3 regions of the Pseudomonas sihuiensis genome follow, and region 3 is predicted to be linked to each of the others. Evidence: riboswitches for the same ligand, from Rfam matches in the RefSeq annotation. Region 3 holds a riboswitch; each other region holds the start of a gene.
The links. Region 3 has a riboswitch for cobalamin ahead of BLT86_RS14665 (energy-coupling factor ABC transporter permease). Riboswitches for the same ligand answer to the same signal wherever they lie in the genome.
Positions count from the first base shown of each region.

Region 1: linked by a shared signal. The riboswitch ahead of cobG (precorrin-3B synthase) and the one ahead of BLT86_RS14665 (energy-coupling factor ABC transporter permease) in region 3 are both predicted to bind cobalamin.
Region 2: linked by a shared signal. The riboswitch ahead of BLT86_RS18940 (TonB-dependent receptor) and the one ahead of BLT86_RS14665 (energy-coupling factor ABC transporter permease) in region 3 are both predicted to bind cobalamin.

Region 1 is NZ_LT629797.1:4,032,898-4,038,910, reverse strand. It holds gene cobJ (precorrin-3B C(17)-methyltransferase) at 119-1,768, opposite strand; gene BLT86_RS18970 (precorrin-2 C(20)-methyltransferase) at 1,892-2,635, opposite strand; gene BLT86_RS18965 (precorrin-8X methylmutase) at 2,632-3,258, opposite strand; gene cobG (precorrin-3B synthase) at 3,251-4,564, opposite strand; cobalamin riboswitch at 4,658-4,982, opposite strand; gene cbiE (precorrin-6y C5,15-methyltransferase (decarboxylating) subunit CbiE) at 5,163-6,013, shown strand, end outside.
Region 2 is NZ_LT629797.1:4,026,002-4,032,014, reverse strand. It holds gene BLT86_RS18950 (cobalt-precorrin-6A reductase) at 1-185, shown strand, start outside; gene BLT86_RS18945 ((2Fe-2S) ferredoxin domain-containing protein) at 337-1,035, shown strand; cobalamin riboswitch at 1,138-1,331, shown strand; gene BLT86_RS18940 (TonB-dependent receptor) at 1,666-3,774, shown strand; gene BLT86_RS18935 (ABC transporter ATP-binding protein) at 3,774-4,544, shown strand; gene BLT86_RS18930 (ABC transporter substrate-binding protein) at 4,544-5,572, shown strand; gene BLT86_RS18925 (FecCD family ABC transporter permease) at 5,569-6,013, shown strand, end outside.
Region 3 is NZ_LT629797.1:3,105,179-3,111,191, reverse strand. It holds gene BLT86_RS14670 (acyl-CoA dehydrogenase family protein) at 1-1,376, shown strand, start outside; cobalamin riboswitch at 1,418-1,620, shown strand; gene BLT86_RS14665 (energy-coupling factor ABC transporter permease) at 1,675-2,355, shown strand; gene BLT86_RS14660 (hypothetical protein) at 2,365-3,087, opposite strand; gene amn (AMP nucleosidase) at 3,153-4,685, shown strand; gene BLT86_RS14650 (hypothetical protein) at 4,955-5,764, shown strand; gene BLT86_RS14645 (threonine dehydratase) at 5,766-6,013, opposite strand, start outside.

The sequences.
Region 1 (6,013 bases), 930 kb from region 3:
TGGGATATCGGCACTTGGCGCGTAGGTTTGTAAGGTGCGCGCAGACGCGCTTTTCGTAGGAGCCGGCTTGCCGGCGATCAATGTGTTCGACGGTGCTGGATCGCCCGCAAGCGGGCTCCTACAGATCGGGATACCAGCGCGGCGTATAGACCCACTCGCCGCTATCGGCACGGGGGAAGCGACGGGTCTGGCTGGAGCCGATGATCACCAGGGTGCGCATATCCACCATCTCCGGGCTCAGCTCGCCTAGGGTGAGGTTGCGCAGGGACTCGGCGGGGCGGCCAATGTCGCGGCCGAGCACCACCAGGGTCTGCGGTTCGCGGTGCTGGCGCAGCAGCTCCAGGGCGCGACCGAGCTGCCACGGCCGGGCCTTGGAGATCGGGTTGTAGAAGGCCATGGCCAGATCGGCGATGGCGGCATGCTGCAGGCGTTTTTCGATCACCGCCCAAGGCTTGAGGTTGTCAGATAGTGAGATCAAGCAGAAGTCGTGACCCAGCGGCGCGCCGGCCTTGGCGGCGGTGGCCAGGGCGGCGGAGACGCCCGGCAGCACTTCCAGCTCGACGCTGTGCCAGGCTTCGTTTTGCGGGCTTTCCAGCGCCTCCATCACGGCGGCAGCCATGGCGAACACGCCGGGGTCGCCCGAGGAGATCATCACCACCCGCCGACCGCTGGCGGCCAGTTCGAAGGCGTGGGCGGCGCGCTGCAGCTCCTCGCGGTTGTCGCTGGGGTGCACGCATTGATCGGCGCGCAGCGGGCCGGCCATTTTCACGTAGGTGTCGTAGCCGAGCAGGTCTTCGGCTTCGTCGAGGGCACGGCGCACGGCGGGCGTCATATGTTCGGCGGCGCCGGGGCCGAGGCCGACCACGCTGAGGCGGCCACGGCGCTGGCCGAGGCGTTCGATATCCAGTGGTTGTTCGCCCAGCAGCAGGCGCAGGCCGTCGCCGGCATGGTGCTCGGGCGGCAGCTCGGCTGTGCTGTGAATAAAGCGCAGTGGCAGGTTCAACTCGGCTGCAGCAGCGTGTAGCTCGGCATTGGCCATCCAGTCTTTGTCCGCGAGCAAAACGGCCAGCGCTTGCGGCGCCAGGTTGGCATCGCTATACGCCTGCTGCAGGCGAGCCGGTAGGTCGGCGCCGGGGCGTTCGATAAGTGCGGCGGCGCTGCGCGGGTGGATCAGCAGTTCGTCGGCCCTCGGTGGACGTTGCTCGGCGGTGACATGGATAACCCGCGACGCGGTCTTATCTACCGGCAGCTGCGCCGCCTCCAGCCAGGGCGCCTCGCCTTCGATACGCACGCTTTCGCCGCCGAGCAGGTCGCTGACGAAGCGCTTGCCTTGTTGTAGGTCGGCCAGCGCGTAGCCGGCCGGTGGTTCCAGCAGACAGGTGCCGAAGCGCAGCTCGCCGCTGGTGGTGATGGCCGGCGTCACACCCAGGTGCGCGGCGATCTCGCGGGCCAGGCGGTTGACCCCGGCCAGGCCACCGAGCAGCGGCACCACGGCGCTGCCGTCTTCGGCCAGGGCCAGTACCGGCGGCTCGGCGCCTTTTTCCGCCAGCAGCGCGGCCAGGCTGCGGATGACGATGCCGGCGGCGCACAGCACCAGCAGCGGCTGGCCGGCGCGATACAGGGCGCGCAGGTGTTCGCCGAAGTCGTCGTAGTGACGTTCGGCGCCATCGGCACGGCCGCGCAGGCCATGGATCACGGCCTGTGGATAAAGTGACTTGAGGCGTTGTGCAGTGGCCAGCGCGCTGGCGCCGAGGATGACGATGTTCATGCGGTAAATCCTTGCAATCCGGGGAATGGGTTTCCCGGGGTGCATCCGTATACGGTCTTGAGACGGGTAGGGCGGGTGCAACCCGCCAGCTCGCTGCAGGCGGGTTGCACCCGCCCTACGGCATTACCCCCGCCATTTCTGCCCAGGCACCAGAATCATGGAAAAGTACGGCGAATCCATGGGCTCTACCTCGTCCAGCGGCACGATCTTCTGGCTAACCATGGTCGCGCGTTCGACGTAATGGGCGCGGTCGTCCAGGCCGAGCTTGCGCAGCACGCGGCGCACCTTGTCGAAGTTGCGCCCGAGCTTCATCACAACCGCCGCTTCGGCGTCGCGCAGGCGCTGTTCCAGCTCGTCTTCCGGCAGCACGCCAGAGAGCACGCTCAAGCTCTGGTTGCGGTAGACCAGCGGCGTGCCCAGCACCGAGGCGCAGCCGAGCATGGAGCAGACGCCGGGCACCACCTCCACCTTGTAGCGGTCGGCCAGGCGGTCGTGCAGGTACATGTAGGAGCCGTAGAAGAACGGGTCGCCTTCGCAGATCACCGCCACGTCCTGGCCGGCGTCCAGTAATTGGGCGATCTGCTGCGCGCAGGTGTCGTAGAAGTCGGCGATCACATCCTCGTAGGACAGCGGCGGGGCGAGCTTCTCGGTGGTCACCGGGTAGACCAGCGGTAGGCGCTGTTGGGCGGCGTCCAGGTGCTCTTCGATGATGCCGAAGGCATTGCCGCCATGGCCGGCATTGTGCTTGGCCTTAGCCACGAAGTAGGCCACCACCGGCGCGCTTTTGAGCAGGCGCAGCGCCTTGAGGGTAAGTAGCTCGGGGTCGCCGGGGCCGACGCCGAGACCGAGTAGACGACCGGCCATCATTCCACCTCCGAGGCGAGGGCGTTGACTGCCGCCACTGCCATGGCGCTGCCGCCGCGGCGACCACGGACGATCACGTAGGGCACGCCACGGCTGTCTGCGGCCAGCGCATCTTTCGATTCTGCCGCGCCGATAAAGCCCACCGGCATGCCGATGATCAGCGCCGGTTTCGGCGCGCCGGCGTCGAGCATTTCCAGCAGGTAGAACAGCGCAGTGGGCGCGTTGCCGATCACCACCACGCTGCCTTCCAGATGTTCACGCCAGTGTTCCAGAGCCACCGCCGAGCGGGTGTTGCCCAACTCGCGGGCCAGCTCCGGTACGCCGGCGTCGTGCAGGGTGCAGATCACCTGGTTGTTCGCCGGCAGGCGCGGGCGGGTGATGCCCTCGGCGACCATGCGCGCATCGCAGAGGATCGGCGCGCCGGCTAGCAGGGCGGCGCGGCCAGCGGCGCCAGCACCGGGGGAGAAGCGCAGGTCCTCCACCACATCGACCATGCCGCAGGCATGGATCACCCGCACGGCGAGTTTTTCCAGGTCGGCGGGGATGCCATCGAGGTTGGCCTCGGCGCGGATGGTGGCGAAGGAGCGGCGGTAGATTTCCTGGCCGTCGCGGATGTAATCAAGCATCGGGGGTTCCTGCGGGGTGTTGGCGGGCGAACCAGGCGCCGGCTTCGTCGATGGTCATGGCTGGCGCCAGCAGACGGCCGAAACCGGGCGCCTCGGGTGTGCGTTGGTAGAGCTGGTAGTGATCGGGCGTGCTGGCCAGCAGGGTATAGGGCAGCACGCGGGCGCTGGCGCAACTGCGCGGGCAGGCGCTGAGATGCACCTGCGGGCGGGCGCCGCTTTCGCGCAGCAGCTCCGCCAGGTGCAGGGCGTGGTGTTTGCTATCGGCCAGGCCGCGCTCGCAGGCCGCCGCGCCGGTGCAGGCGACCAGGCCGAGCAGCGGTTCGTCGATATGCGTCAGCAGGCCGAGCTCGCCTAGCGCCGCCAGCAGCTCACCGCTGGCGGCTTCCGGCACATTGCCCAGCAGCACGCCCTGCCAGGGCGTCAGGCGTAAATTTCCATCGCCGTGGTGCTCGCTCAGTTGGGCCAGCGTCAACAGTTGCTCGGCGTGCAGCCGGCCTAGTTGGGCGCCAGCAGCGACCATACACAGGCCGCTCTGCGCCTGTGGATAAATACCAGCCGGGACGTGGTCGAGCGGAGCGCTCTGCTGCCAATTTACAGGCACCGGTTGCAAGGGAAAATCCAGACGTGCTTGCAGACGTTGCAGCAGTTCGTCGGCTGGGATCTGTTGCAGCAACTGGCGCATGCGCGATTGCTCGGGAGTCGCCAGTTCGAGGAACAGCAGCAGGAGTTGGCGCACCAGCTCTACGCCGTGTGTCGCTTCGATGCGCGCCAGCGGCGTCTCGGCAGGGCAGCCGGCCAGGCCCAGCAGCAGGTGCTGCTCGTTCTCGGCGACCAGCCATAGATCGTGTGGGTGTTCGCGCATGGCCAGGGCTTCGCCGCCGTCCAGTTGCAGGGCGAACTTGGGTGAAAGGGCATGTAGTGCCGGGGTGTCCTGCAACAGGTCGAGCAACTGGCCAGCCAGCGGGCGTACGTCCAGCCTCGCTTGCGGGTCGAGGCCGGCGGCAGGGCTGAGCATCAGGTTGCGCACGTCGTCGGCGGCGGCCACTCGCGGGCCGAGGCCGGCACCGAGGAGGGCATCGATCAGCGGCGCTTCCTGGCCGGGGAGCACGCCACGAATTTGCAGGTTGCTGCGGTTGGTAAGCTCCAGCACGCCACTGGCATGCTGCCGCGCTGCCTCGGCAATCGCCCGCGCCTGGGTGCTGCGCAGCACGCCGCCAGGCAGCTTGATGCGGCAGATGCCACCGTCCAGCGCAGGCACGATGCGCAGCAGGCCGGGGCAGGCGGAAGGGCGGACGGATGTGGGCAAGCGGTCACCTGTGGATAACGACGCGGCGACCGAACCAGCGAAATCCCATAGGGGACTCCATGGCATCGGTACACCCCGCCCGATGTTGGCACTCGCGACCAGCGTTCGTCGGCAGGTCTCCTGGCTGACAGGTCTTGATCCGCTGCGCCTTCCCGGTACAGGCCGTTGAAAAACTATCTGCGTTGGCAATACGGCGTTAAAAACGGCCTCAAAATGCTCATTTACAACACGTAAACTGCGTTTTTTCGGTCGTTTTTGCCTTGTCTTGCCTGCCTCGCTTACGTTTTTCAGCGGCCTGTTTCCAGTGGCCGATTGCGTTGGACTCGCTGTTTACAGTTGCGGGGGCAGCCACGGTTTTACCGTGTTCCCTCTTGGGGAAACTCTGAAATGGCCATTTACCGTCACTCCCGCGAAGGCGGGAGCCCAGGTAGTACTGAGATTCTGGATTCCCGCCTGCGCGGGAATAACGACTATTTCAGAGTTTCCTTAGGCCCTTTACTGAGTCGTATCGACTCAAGGGCACCGACGAAGGCGCTATTATGCCCGCTTTGCCCCGAGCGCGGACAGGCGGTCCGTCGGGCCTGTGCGAGGACATTGGATGAAACCCTGGTTGACCCTGGTCGGCATCGGCGAAGACGGCTATCCCGGCCTGGGCAAGGCCGCGCGCCGTGCTCTGCTGGCGGCCACGCGCGTCGTCGGCGCGCCGCGCCAGCTGGCGCTGCTGCCGCCGTGCATCAGCGGCGAGCGGGAAACCTGGCCCAGCCCGTTCGATCTGCAGCCGTTGCTGGCCCGACGCGGCGAGGCCGTGTGCGTGCTGGCCAGTGGCGACCCGATGTTCTACGGCGTCGGCGCCAGCTTGGCGCGGCAGGTGCCGGCCGACGAGTTGCAGGTTTTGCCTGCGCCGTCCTCGGTGTCGCTGGCGTCGGCGCGCCTGGGCTGGCCGCTGCAGGAGATGGAAGTGGTCTCCTTGGTCGGGCGGCCGCTGGCCACGCTCAACGGCCGGCTGTTTCCCGGCATGCGCCTGCTGGTGTTGAGCGCCGATGGCGACACCCCCGCGCAGGTTGCCGAAGCGCTGCGCGCGCGCGGTTTCGGCGCCAGCCGCCTGACCCTGCTGGAGCACCTTGGCGGCCCCGACGAGCGCCGTCTCGATGGCCTGGCCGCGAGTTGGAACCTTCCGCGCGGCGCCGACCTCAACCTGCTGGCGGTGGAGTGCCTGGCGGACGCCGGGACAACGCTGCTGCCGCCCACCTGCGGCCTGCCGGACGAGGCCTACCGCCACGACGGCCAACTGACCAAACGCGATGTGCGCGCGGTGACCCTGGCGCGCCTGGCGCCGCTGCCCGGCGAGCTGCTGTGGGATGTCGGTGCTGGCTGCGGTTCCATCGGCATCGAGTGGATGCGCGCACATCCGACGTGCCGCGCCATCGCCATCGAGGCCAACGAGGGCCG
Region 2 (6,013 bases), 920 kb from region 3:
TGTTCGCCCGTATCCGCTGCGACGTGCTGGTAAGCAAGAACAGCGGCAGCGCCTCCACCGAGCCAAAGTTGCAGGTGGCCCGTGAGCTGGGCTTGCCGGTGTTGCTGCTGCGCCGGCCTGAGTTGCCGGCGGTAACGCGTGAGTTCGCGGAGTTGGGCGCTCTCTACGAGGCGCTGTCCTTGTAGGGCGGGTGAAACCCGCCAACGCCGGCCTGGCGGCCTTACGCCTGCGCTGATTCCGTAGGGTGCGCCGCGCGCACCGGGCCTTCTATTACCCGCCGGATTGCCTCCGGACCACGACGCGCTGCTAGACTGCCGGCCCGTTCTGGAGACCGTCATGAGCCAAACCCCCTACGCCCGCGTTCTGTTCATCGGCCCCGGCCTGGGTCGTGGGGCATCGTCCGAGCGTCTGCAGCAGCGCATTGAAGCGTTGCTCGGCGAGGCGCATCTGCATGACAGCGAGCAGGATGGCTTCTGGCAGGCCATCGATGAGGCGCCGCGCCCGCTGCTGGTGGTCGATCTGGAGCCGCGCGCCGATGCTGCGCACCGTGATTGGCTGCGCGAGCGCATCGCCGAACGGGGCGACGGCGCCGAGGTGTTCGTGGTCTGCACGGCACTGGAGGACACCTGGCTCGATGGCCTGAGCGCACTGCTGGCGCATCGCGAAGCGCATCTGCCCTGCAGCGATGTGCCGCCCGTTCCTGCGCATCACGCCTGGTCGCAGATCCCACCGCATGCGCAGCGCCTGCTGCTGTGCAACGGCCCGCGCTGCACCCGCAAGGGCGCGCTGGGCCTGTGGAAAACTCTGCGTCAGCGGCTCAAGGCCGCGGGAAAGCTGGAGTGCGAGGGCGGTGTGCATATCACCCGCAGCCAGTGCCAGTTCCCCTGCGATCTGGGGCCGACTGCGAGCCTTTATCCACAGGGCGAGTGGTACGGCATCAAGGACGAGGCGGCGGTGATTCGCCTGGTCGATGAGCGCCTGGTGGCGGGTAGGGCGTTGCCGGAGTTGCGCATCGATGAGCAGGGCAACAATTAGCAACTCGGATTACGCCTGCGGCCAATCCAGGCTACGAGCAGTCGCCGCTAAAGCGCCTCCCGCAATTGCCCCCGCGCCTTGACTTGAGCGGGTGTGGGTGGTCATATCCGCCCCGCTTCAGGTGTCTCACGCCGCCGCGCGTGAGGTGAAACGGGAAGTCGGTTGAAGTCCGACGCTGCCCCCGCAACGGTAAGCGAGCGACCGCATCGATACGCCACTGTGCGCCCCGCGCATGGGAAGGCGATGCGTTCATGACCCTCGCAAGCCCGGAGACCGGCCTGGAGTCGTTTGTGTCTGGCAACCCGCGGTGGGCGGGCGTTGACTCCAGTAGGGCGCCGCCGTGCCCCTGTCTGCTGTTGCGCATTTCCATCGGATTGCCGTGCCTTTTCTCTTTGCGATGGAAGCAATATGGCGCGCCATTTCCGCTACAAGAACCTCTCTTCTGCATGCCTGAACGAAGGGCGTGAGCCCGTTTCAGGCTACCTGCGAAAAACGATAATGTTATGTTATAACAATAACATTATCGCCTCAGGCACCGACTGCGAAGCGTCAAGGCTGACCGCCTTCAACGCGCACACCCGGAGCCTGGAGCGTCCTGACGACTCTCCTGGAAGATCCGGAATCACTCGCGTGCAGCACCTTCTACGCCTCTGCTCCCTGCCATTCGCGCTGCTGGTCGGCGGTGTGGCCATGGCCAGCGAATCTCATGTCGATCTCCCTGCCGTCACCGTCCAGGCGTCCGCTGCCGAGGAAGGCGAGAGCGATCTGCATACGCCCACCACGTCCGGCTCGCGCCTGGAGCTGTCGGCCCTGCAAACCCCGGCCAGCACCAGCAGCCTGAGCGGCGCCGAGGTACGTGGGCGCAACAACCTCACGGTGCAGGACGCCGTGACCCGCACGCCGGGTATCAGCAGCATCGGCTCGCCCGGCAATGGCGGCACCGCGCTGTCGGCGCGCGGCTTCACCGGCCATTCGGCGACCATGCAGCTGTACGATGGCACCCGCCAGTACGTCGGCGCCGGCACCGTGACCTTCCCGGTGGACACCTGGTCGGTAGCGCGCATCGACGTGCTGCGCGGCCCGGCTTCGGTGCTCTATGGTGAGGGCGCCACCGGCGCGGTGATCAACGTGGTGCCGAAGAAGCCCTTCGCCGGCGAGATCCGCAACCAGCTGCGCCTCGGCTACGGCAGCGACGACCGCCGCCAGGCTGCGCTGGACAGCGGCGGTTCGCTGAGTGACGAACTGAGCTACCGCTTCAACATCAATCAGCAGGCCAGCAATGGTTGGGTCGACCGCGGTGATTCGGACAGCCTGGCGCTCAGCGCGGCCCTGCGCTGGGACGCCCATGACGACCTGAGCTTCACCCTGTCCCATGACCATGGCGACCAGAGCCCGATGCGTTATCTCGGCACGCCGCTGGTGGCCGGCAAGTACCGCGAGAGCATCCGCGAACGTAACTACAACGTCGCCAATGCCGACATTCGCTACAACGACCAGATCACCCGCCTGGTAAGCGACTGGCACATCAACGACGTGCTCAGTGCCAGCAACCAGCTCTACTACATCAAAACCCAGCGCTACTGGCGCAATGCCGAGGCCTTTCGCTGGCAGCCGGGCGATACGGTCGAGCGCAGCGAGTTCTACGAGATCAAGCACACCCAGGAACAGGTCGGCGACCGCCAGACCTTCACCCTCGATCACACCCTGTTCGGCCTCGATAGCCGTACCGTGATTGGTGTGGATTACAACCGCATCCACTTCGCCCGCCAGCACGATTTCGCCAGCAGCTTCAGCGACAGCGTGCCGCTGAACGGCTCCGGCGGCGGTCAGTACCAGAGCACCGACCCGCTCGGCTACGGCCCGCGCGAGCGCAACCTGGCGCGGCAGTTCTCGCTGTTCGCCGAGAACCGTACCCAGCTGACCGAGCGCCTGTCGCTGGTCACCGGGGTGCGCCGTGATCAGGTGCATCTGCAGCGCGACAACCTGATCGATGGCAGCAGCGTCGACCGCAGCCTGAGTGGCGACAATTGGCGTGCCGGGCTGGTCTTCGCCCTGACCCCCGAGCTGTCGCTGTACGGTCAGTACGCCACCAGCACCGAGGGGGTGAACAACTTGCTGACCCTGAACCCGACTCAGCAGCAGTTCGACCTCAGCGAAGCCAGGCAGAGCGAGATCGGCCTCAAGCAGATGTTCTGGGGTGGGCAGGGCGAGTGGACGCTGGCCGCCTACCATATCGTCAAGAAGAAGCTGCTCAGCCGCGCAACCCCGACCTCGCCCACCGAGCAGATCGGCCAGCAATCCTCCGATGGCCTGGAGGCCACCCTGGAATTGGCGCTGGGTCGGGGCTGGCAGGTGTCGGCCAACGCCGCCTTCGTACGCGCCGAGTACGACGACTTCGTCGAAGGCGGCGGCGACCGCAGCGGCAATCGCCCGACCAACGTGCCTAAGCGCACCGCCAACCTGTGGCTGAACAAGGCGCTCGGTAGTGGCGTGGATGCCGGTATCGGCGCGCGTTATGTCGATGCGCGTTATGCCGATACGGCCAACACCGCCAAGGTGCCTGGCTACACCGTGGTCGACGCCAACATCGCCTGGCAGGCGTTGCCGGATGTGCGCCTGGGTCTGGAGCTGAACAACCTGTTCGACCGCCAGTACGCCACCACCGCCAGCAGCGACGGCGAGCAGTGGTACCTGGGGGCGCCACGTTCGTTCTTCGTCACCGCGGATTACAGCTTCTGATGACTCCGCGTTTGCGTATTCAGGCGCTGGCCTGGTCGCCCGACGGCCAGCGTCCGCTGCTCGAGGGCATCGACTTGGACGTCGGCGACGGCGAGCTGCTGGGGTTGATCGGCCCCAACGGCAGCGGCAAGACCAGCCTGCTGCGCTGTGCCTATCGCTTCCAGCGGCCCAGCGCCGGCCAGGTCAAGCTGGACGGCGAGGCGCTGTGGCAGCGCCCGCCGCGCTGGAGTGCGCAGCGCGTGGCCGTGGTGCTGCAGGAATTTCCGCAGGACTTCGGCCTGCGCGTGCACGAGGTGGCGGCCATGGGCCGTACGCCGCACAAGGGGCTGTTCGATGGCGACGATGCCGAGGATCTGCGTCTGGTGGATGAGGCGCTGGCCCGTGTCGGTTTGAGCGACCTGGCGCAGCAGCCCTTCGCCTGCCTCTCGGGTGGCGAGAAGCAGCGCGCTCTGCTCGCCCGGGCCCTGGTGCAGCAGCCGCAAGTGCTGATCCTCGACGAGCCGACCAACCACCTCGACCCGCGCTACCAGCTCGAACTGCTGGGCCAGATCAAGGCGCTGGGCCTGGCGACGCTGGCCAGCTTCCATGATCTAAACCTGGCGGCGGCCTTCTGCGACCGCCTCTGCGTGCTCGACCAGGGCCGTCTGGTGGCCATCGGTACGCCTGCCGAGGTGCTCACCGCCGAGTTGCTGCAGCAGGTGTTCGGCCTGCAGGCGCTGGTCGATACCCATCCACTGGCGGGTCATCCGCGCATTACTTGGATTGTTTGATGAAGCGTTCATGCACGGCTGCATCTGTAGGAGCGAGCTCTGCTCGCGAACCCTGGGAAACGACAGAAGCTTCGCGAGCAAAGCTCGCTCCTACACTCGTTGGTGCAATCCTGCTGGCGCTGGCCAGCCCCGCCTGGGCCGTCACCGTCACCAGCTGCGATCGCCAACTGACCATCGAGCGCCCGCCGCAACGCGCGGTCAGCCACGACATCACCCTGACCGCCATGCTCCTGGACCTCGGCCTGAGGCAGCGCATGGTCGGCTACAGCGGCATCAGCGGCTGGAAGACCGTCGAGCCGGCCATGCAGGCGCAGCTCGATGGGCTGCCCGAACTGGCCGCGCGCTATCCGTCGCTGGAGAATCTGCTCGATGCCGACGCCGACTTCTTCTTCGCCGGCTGGAACTACGGCATGCGCATCGGCGGCGAGGTCACCCCGGCCAGCCTGGCGCGCTTCGGCATCCCGGTGTACGAGCTCAGCGAGTCCTGTGCGCACGTTATGCCCAAGCGCGTCGCCAGCCTGGACGATGTCTATACCGACCTGCGCAATCTCGGCCGCATCTTCGCCGTCGAGGAACGTGCCGAGACCCTGGTACAGGGCATGCAGGCGCGGGTGGCAGCGGTAAGTGCGCAGCTCGGTGAGCAACCGACGCGACCGCGGGTGTTCGTCTACGACAGCGGCGAGGACCTGCCCTTCAGTGCTGGCCGTTTGGGCATGCCGCAGTCGCTGATCGCCGCGGCCGGTGGGCGCAACGTGATGGACGGCGTAGCGGCCAACTGGATGCAGGTGGGTTGGGAAGCCGTGGTCGAGCAGGACCCGGAGCTGATCCTAATCGTCGATTATGGCGAACGCACGGCGGCGCAGAAGCGCGATTTTCTCCTGCAGCACCCGGCGCTGCAGGGCGTCACGGCGATTCGCCAGCAGCGCTTCGTGGTGCTCTCCTATCTCGCCGTCACACCGAGCCTGGACAACGTCGCCGCCATCGAAACCCTGGCTGCCGCGCTGCATCCCGAGGCCTTCTCGCAGTGACGCGTTTTCACTTGCTGCTGCTCGGCCTGACGGTATTGCTGGCGCTGTCCTGTGCGCTGTCGCTGGTCTTCGGTGCGGCTCAGGTGCCGCTGGAGCGTGTGCTGGCAATACTCGCTCGGCAGCTGTTCGGCATCGAGCCCGCAGTGGCGGTGAGCGTCGGCCAGGACAGCATCGTCTGGCAACTGCGCGCGCCACGGGTGCTGCTCGGTGCGTTGGTGGGCGCTGGGTTGGCCCTGGTGGGTACGGCGCTGCAGGCGGTAACGCGCAACCCGCTGGCCGACCCGCACCTGCTCGGCGTCAGCTCTGGCGCAGCCTTCGGTGCGGTGCTCGTGGTGCTCTACCTGGGCGAGTTCGCCGGGATGCTCAGCTTGCCGCTGGCGGCCTTCGTCGGCGCCATGGCGAGCATGCTGCTGGTGCTGGCGATTGCCAGCCGCGGTGGTC
Region 3 (6,013 bases):
ACGAGCTGATGCGCACGGCGGTCGAGCATGGCCTGCCGTCGCTGCCCTGGACCGATCCGCGCGCCGGCGCCCATGTCGCCCGTGCCGGCCTGACCTATATGCACAGCCAGGCCGAAGCGGCCAGCGGTTGCCCGTTGACCATGACCTTCGCTGCCGTGCCGGCCATCCGCCTGCAGCCCAACGTGGCCGAGCAGTGGCTGCCGAAGATCCTCGCCACCGAGTACGACCCACGCAACCTGCCGATGGAGCAGAAGACGGGCGTGACCATCGGTATGGCCATGACCGAGAAGCAGGGCGGCACCGACGTGCGTGCCAACACCACCCGCGCTTATCCCATCGGCCTCGGCGGGCCGGGGCAGGGCTATGAGCTGGTGGGCCACAAGTGGTTCTGCTCGGCGCCGATGTGCGACGCCTTCCTCACCCTGGCCTACACCGACAAGGGCCTGTCGTGCTTCCTGCTGCCGCGTCACCGCCCGGACGGCACGCGCAACGCGTTCTACATCCAGCGCCTGAAGAACAAGCTGGGCAACTGGGCCAACGCCTCCAGCGAGGTGGAGTACCGTGGCGCTTTCGCCTGGATGCTCGGCGAGGAAGGGCGCGGCGTGCCGACCATCATCGAAATGGTGGCCATGACCCGCTTCGATTGCATGGTCGGTTCCAGCAGCCTGATGCGCCAGGCGCTGACCCAGGCTGCGCACCACTGCGCGCATCGCCAGGTGGGTGGCAAGCTGCTCGCCGACCAGCCGCTGATGCAGAACGTGCTGGCCGACCTGGCGCTGGAGAGCGAAGCCGCGCTGGCCCTGTGCATGCGCATGGGCCGCGCGCTGGATCACGCGCATGACGCGCAGGAAGACAAGTTCGCTCGTCTGGTCACTGCCGTGGGCAAGTACTGGATCTGCAAGCGCGCGCCGGAAATGATCTACGAGGCCAGCGAATGCATGGGCGGTGCGGGCTATGTCGAGGAAACCATCATGCCGCGCCTGTACCGCGAAGCACCGGTCAACTCGATCTGGGAAGGCTCGGGCAACGTGCAATGTCTGGACGTGCTGCGCGCGCTGTCCAAGGAGCCCGGCGTACTCGATGCGCTGTTCGCCGAGCTGGGCGATGGCCACGGCGATGCCCGCCTGAAGGCGCATATCCAGCGCCTGAAGGCAGATTTCGCTGATACAGCCGATATCCAGTACCGCGCCCGCCAGCTCACCGAAGACATGGCCGTGGCACTGCAGGCCAAGCTGCTGCTGGAGGCCGGCAACGCCACGGTGTCCGACGCCTTTATCGCCAGTCGCCTGGAAGGCCGCGGCCGCGTCTACGGCACCCTGCCGCGCGGCGTCGACGTCGAGGCGCTGCTGGCGCGTAGCACGCCGCACCTGGTCTGAGCGAGGGCCGCCCGGCACGCTGTTTTTTAGCCGGGCAGGCGAGTAATCTTGCCGCCGATGGTTCTGCGTGCACGTCTGTGACGCGGATGAAAAGGGAACAGGGTGCGGCGAATCTCGCCAATGCCCTGGCTGCCCCCGCAACTGTAAGCGGCGAACGATGCCCTCATGCCACTGACTTCGGTCGGGAAGGCGGGCGAAGTGCCAAGCCGTGAGCCAGGAGACCTGCCATCGACAACGGGCGTTTCGCCCACCCCCCTTATCCGAATCGTCGCGCGGTGGGCGCGGCAAAGGAACTCGCATGCATATCGAACCCGGTGTCGTCGAAGGCGCCAAGATCCTGCTCAGCTACGCAACGGTCGTCACCGCTTTCGGCCTGACCGCCAAACTCGCCCTGGACAGCGTACGCAACAACGGCGGTGTCGCCGCCCTGGCGCTACGCAGCCTGCTGACCACCGCCCTGGTATTCTGCTTCTTCGAAGTGTTCCCGCATCATGCGGTGGGCGTTTCCGAGGTGCATCTGATCCTCGGCTCGACCCTGCTCCTGCTGTTCGGCGCCGGTGCTGCTGCCATTGGCCTGGCCGCGGGGCTGTTGTTGCAGGGGCTGCTGTTCGCCCAGTTCGACCTGCCGCAGTACGGCATGAACGTCACCACGCTGTTGATCCCGCTGTGGGGTATCAGCCTGCTGGCCAAGCGCATCGTCGCGCCGGGGACCGCGTACGTCGATCTTTCCTACAAGCAGGCGCTGGCGCTTTCGACCGCTTATCAGGGCGGCATCGTCGCATGGGTCGGGTTCTGGGCCTTCTATGGTCACGGCTTCTCCAGCGAAAACCTGGCAGCAGTGGGCAGCTTCGGCCTGGCCTACATGAGCGTGATCCTGGTCGAGCCGCTGATCGACCTGGGCGTGCTGGCCGCTGCCAAGGCGCTGTCGCGTTTCAGCCAGGGGCCGCTGTTCAACGTGCGCCTGCATCAGCCGGCCTGAACCGGTCGCTCAGCGGCGGCGTTGCCAGATCATCTTGCCGGTATTGCTCTCGGTGACCAGGTACTGGTCGCTGAAGCGGTAGTAGGCGGCGGGTTGATAGTCGGCGGCGCCAGCCAGGCGCACCATCAGCATGCCGCCCTGGCTGCGCCAGTGGCCGCTGTACTGCACCTCGCCTGGGCTGTCGTAGCTCCAGTCGCCTCCGCCGCCGACCGCGCGGCTCCACTGGGTGACGCTGCCGTCGGCATTCAACTGCAGGGTCATCAGGGTGTTGAACGAGGCGAGGCTGGCAGCGCCGCTGTTGATGATCTTCTCGTGTACCCAGGTGCCGACCAGTGTCGGGTCCAGCGTGCCTGACGTAGGTGGCGTCGCAATCGCCGCCTCGCGCTGAAATAGCGCCTGGCGTTCCAATACTTCCCCGTTTCTTGGGTTACGCGCAGCGATACTGGCGTTGAGCATCGCGTTGGCGTAGGTCGCGTTCATGTTCGCCAGTAGCAGGCCCGATTGCGGGTCGCTGATCTCGGCGCGCAGCAGCTTGCCGTCGTAGCGACCTTTGACGACCAGGCGCAGGTGCTGGCTCTCGACGTACTCGCCTTCCACCACGGCGTCGTTCTGGCGCAGGATCAGCTCGCTCGGCTGGCCGTCGAGCGTGGTTCGGTAGTGGCCATCGAGTTCACCGGCTTGAGCGCTTGAGCATGAGGCCATGGCCAGCAGCAGAACGATTGCACGAGGCATGATGGTGACCTCTGACGAATTGATCCAAGCCTAGCCGTTGGCAGCGATAGGCGGGGGATCGCGCTATGTTTTCGTCAACGTATGCAGGCAAGATAGGCGCGTACGTTCAGTCAGGAAGATGCACTGTGAAAGCCTGCTCAGATGATTTCATCATTGCCTACACCCCCGAAGAGGCCGTCGACCGCCTCGCCGCCCTGCATCAGGAAGCCACCGGTGCGTTGAGCCAGGCGCTCAAACGCTACCTCAAGGAGCGCATCCGCCCGGATGCCAGCGAGCACTGCCTGTTCCGTTACCCCGAGCTGCGCCTGACCTACCTGTGCCAGGGCGAGGTGCCGACCACCGTGCGCGCCTACGCCAAGGTACAGGTGCCAGGCACCTATGCCATCACCGTGACCCAGCCAGCGGCCTTCCGCAAATACCTGCTGGAGCAGCTGCGCCCGCTGATGAACGACTTCACCCTGCGCGTCGAGGTCGGCCGCAGCCAGCAGAACATTCCCTATCCCTACGTGGTCGAGGGCGGCGATGAGCTGGCCGGCAGTGGCGTGACCGCCGCCGAGCTGGCGCGGGTATTCCCCAGCACCGACCTGTCTGCTGCTACCGACGGCACCGCCGATGGTCTGTACGACTGGGAGAACATCGACCCGCTGCCGCTGGCACTGTTCGACGCGGCGCGCACCGATTTCTCGCTCAAGCGCATCCAGCACTACACCGGCAGCGACTGGCGCCACGTGCAGCCGTGGATCCTGCTGACCAACTACCACCGTTACGTCGACCAGTTCATCCGCCACGGCCTGGACATGCTGGTGGGCGACTCGCGTTTCACCCGCATGGTGCTGCCGGGCAACGTGGTGATCGAGCGCGGCATGGCCGAAGGCGAGATGCAGGCGATCATCGAGAACGTGGTCTGGCACCGCTACCAGATGCCGGCCTACCACCTGCAGGCCGAGGACGGCCATGGTATCACCCTGGTCAATATCGGCGTTGGCCCATCCAACGCCAAGAACATCACCGACCACCTGGCCGTGCTGCGTCCGCACTGCTGGCTGATGATCGGCCACTGCGGCGGCCTGCGTCAGTCGCAGACCATCGGTGACTACGTGCTGGCCCACGCCTATATGCGCCGCGACGGCATTCTCGACCGCGTGCTGCCGCCGCATATCCCGCTGCCGGCGCTGGCCGAGGTGCAGCAGGCGCTGCAGGAAGCCGCCAAACTGGTTACCGGCGAAGAGGGCGACGAGTTGAAGAAGCGCCTGCGCACCGGCACCGTGTTGACCTACGACGACCGCAACTGGGAGCTGCGCTGGGCCCAGGAGCGGCCGTTGATCAACCTGTCGCGAGCTGTTGCAGTGGACATGGAAAGCGGCACCATCGCAGCGCAAGGCTATCGCCTGCGGGTGCCCTACGGCACGCTGCTGTGTGTGTCGGACAAACCCCTGCACAGCGAGATCAAGCTGCCCGGCGCAGCCGGCGCCTTCTACGAGCGCGCGGTGACCCAGCACCTGCATATCGGTATCGCCGCGCTGGAGCTGATGCGCAGCCAGCTCAACTCGCTGCACTCGCGCAAGTTGCGCAGCTTCGACGAGCCGCCGTTCCGCTGATAAGCAGGGCGTGGCCTGATGCTGATCAGATAAGTTCTTTACCGCCCCTCTCTTACTTGCACTAGGGGGCGTTTTTGTAGGAGCCAGCTTGCTGGCGATGCTTTTTATGGCGGATCGCCGGCAAGCCGGCTCCTACAAAGATCGAGGGCAACGGCTTAACTAACTGGCATCAGGGCGTGGCCTGACGCACAGTCTGGCCACGCCCCGGCGGTACTGATCCGCGCGCTGGTTTAGACTCGCCCCCGTCATGGACGAACGAGGCGATACGCATGGAACAGGCACGTCTGCTGCTCACAGCGTTGTGGGAACCCTTCAGCTTTTTCAGTCTTTTCCTCTACACCGGCCTGGCCCTTACGCTGGGCGTTGTGGCTGGTCTGCTGCTGGCCGTCAAGCTGCACCGGCTGGGCTGGTTGGCGCGTAACAATCGCTGGCACCACTGGCTGCTCAAACTCTACTTTCTGCTGTTGCCGCTGGCCGGAGGTTTCCTCGGTTTCCAGGGTGGGCTGTTGTATGGCAGCCAGCAGCAGATCAATCGCCATCTCGATAACTACGCGCCATTGGTGCAGGAGCTGGCCGACGACATCTGGAGTGATTTCCAGGCCTATGTCGAGGCGCAGGAAGCGCAAGGGTTATTGGCGGTGCAGGATGTCAGCGTGCAGACCCTGCTCAATCAGTTGGCGCTGGATTACCTGCGCAGCGAGCGGCTGCTGGAGGCCGCCGAGCGTGCCGAGGCCTCGACCACCGAGCGCATCGCCTTCGATCTGCTCGACCGACTGCGTGCCAGTCTGCTGGGCAAGGCGATTGGCGAAATGGCGGTAGAGAAAACCGCTCGTTACAGCGGCCTCAACGAGAAGGTACTGAATCAGGTACTGGATGCGCGTATCGAACAACTGTTCCAGGCCGAGTTCCTGCTCGGTCTGCTCAAGCGGCAGATCAGTCATGTGTTCAAGCCGCTCTATATCGCCTTGCTGATTCAGATTGGTCTGCTGCTGGCACTGATCGCTGCGGAGTGGGGCGTTTCTCGCTGGTTACGGCAGACGCCCGGACGTTTGCTTGCCGAGCCTCTGCCGCTGGCCTGAGTCAGGCCGCGACCGGCGCCTCGTCACGCAGCAGTTCGGCCAGCGCAGCGCGGTCGATATTGGCGCCGCTGAGCACCACGGCCACGCGCTGGCCGGCGTTGCTTTCGCGCTCCTGCATTAGCGCGGCCAGCGCCGCTGCACCGGCGCCTTCGGCGAGGTTGTGGGTGTCCTCGTGATAGGTGCGGATGGCAGCGCGGATCTCCTCGTCGTCGACCCGTACGATGCGTGCTGCGCCGGCGCGGATCATGT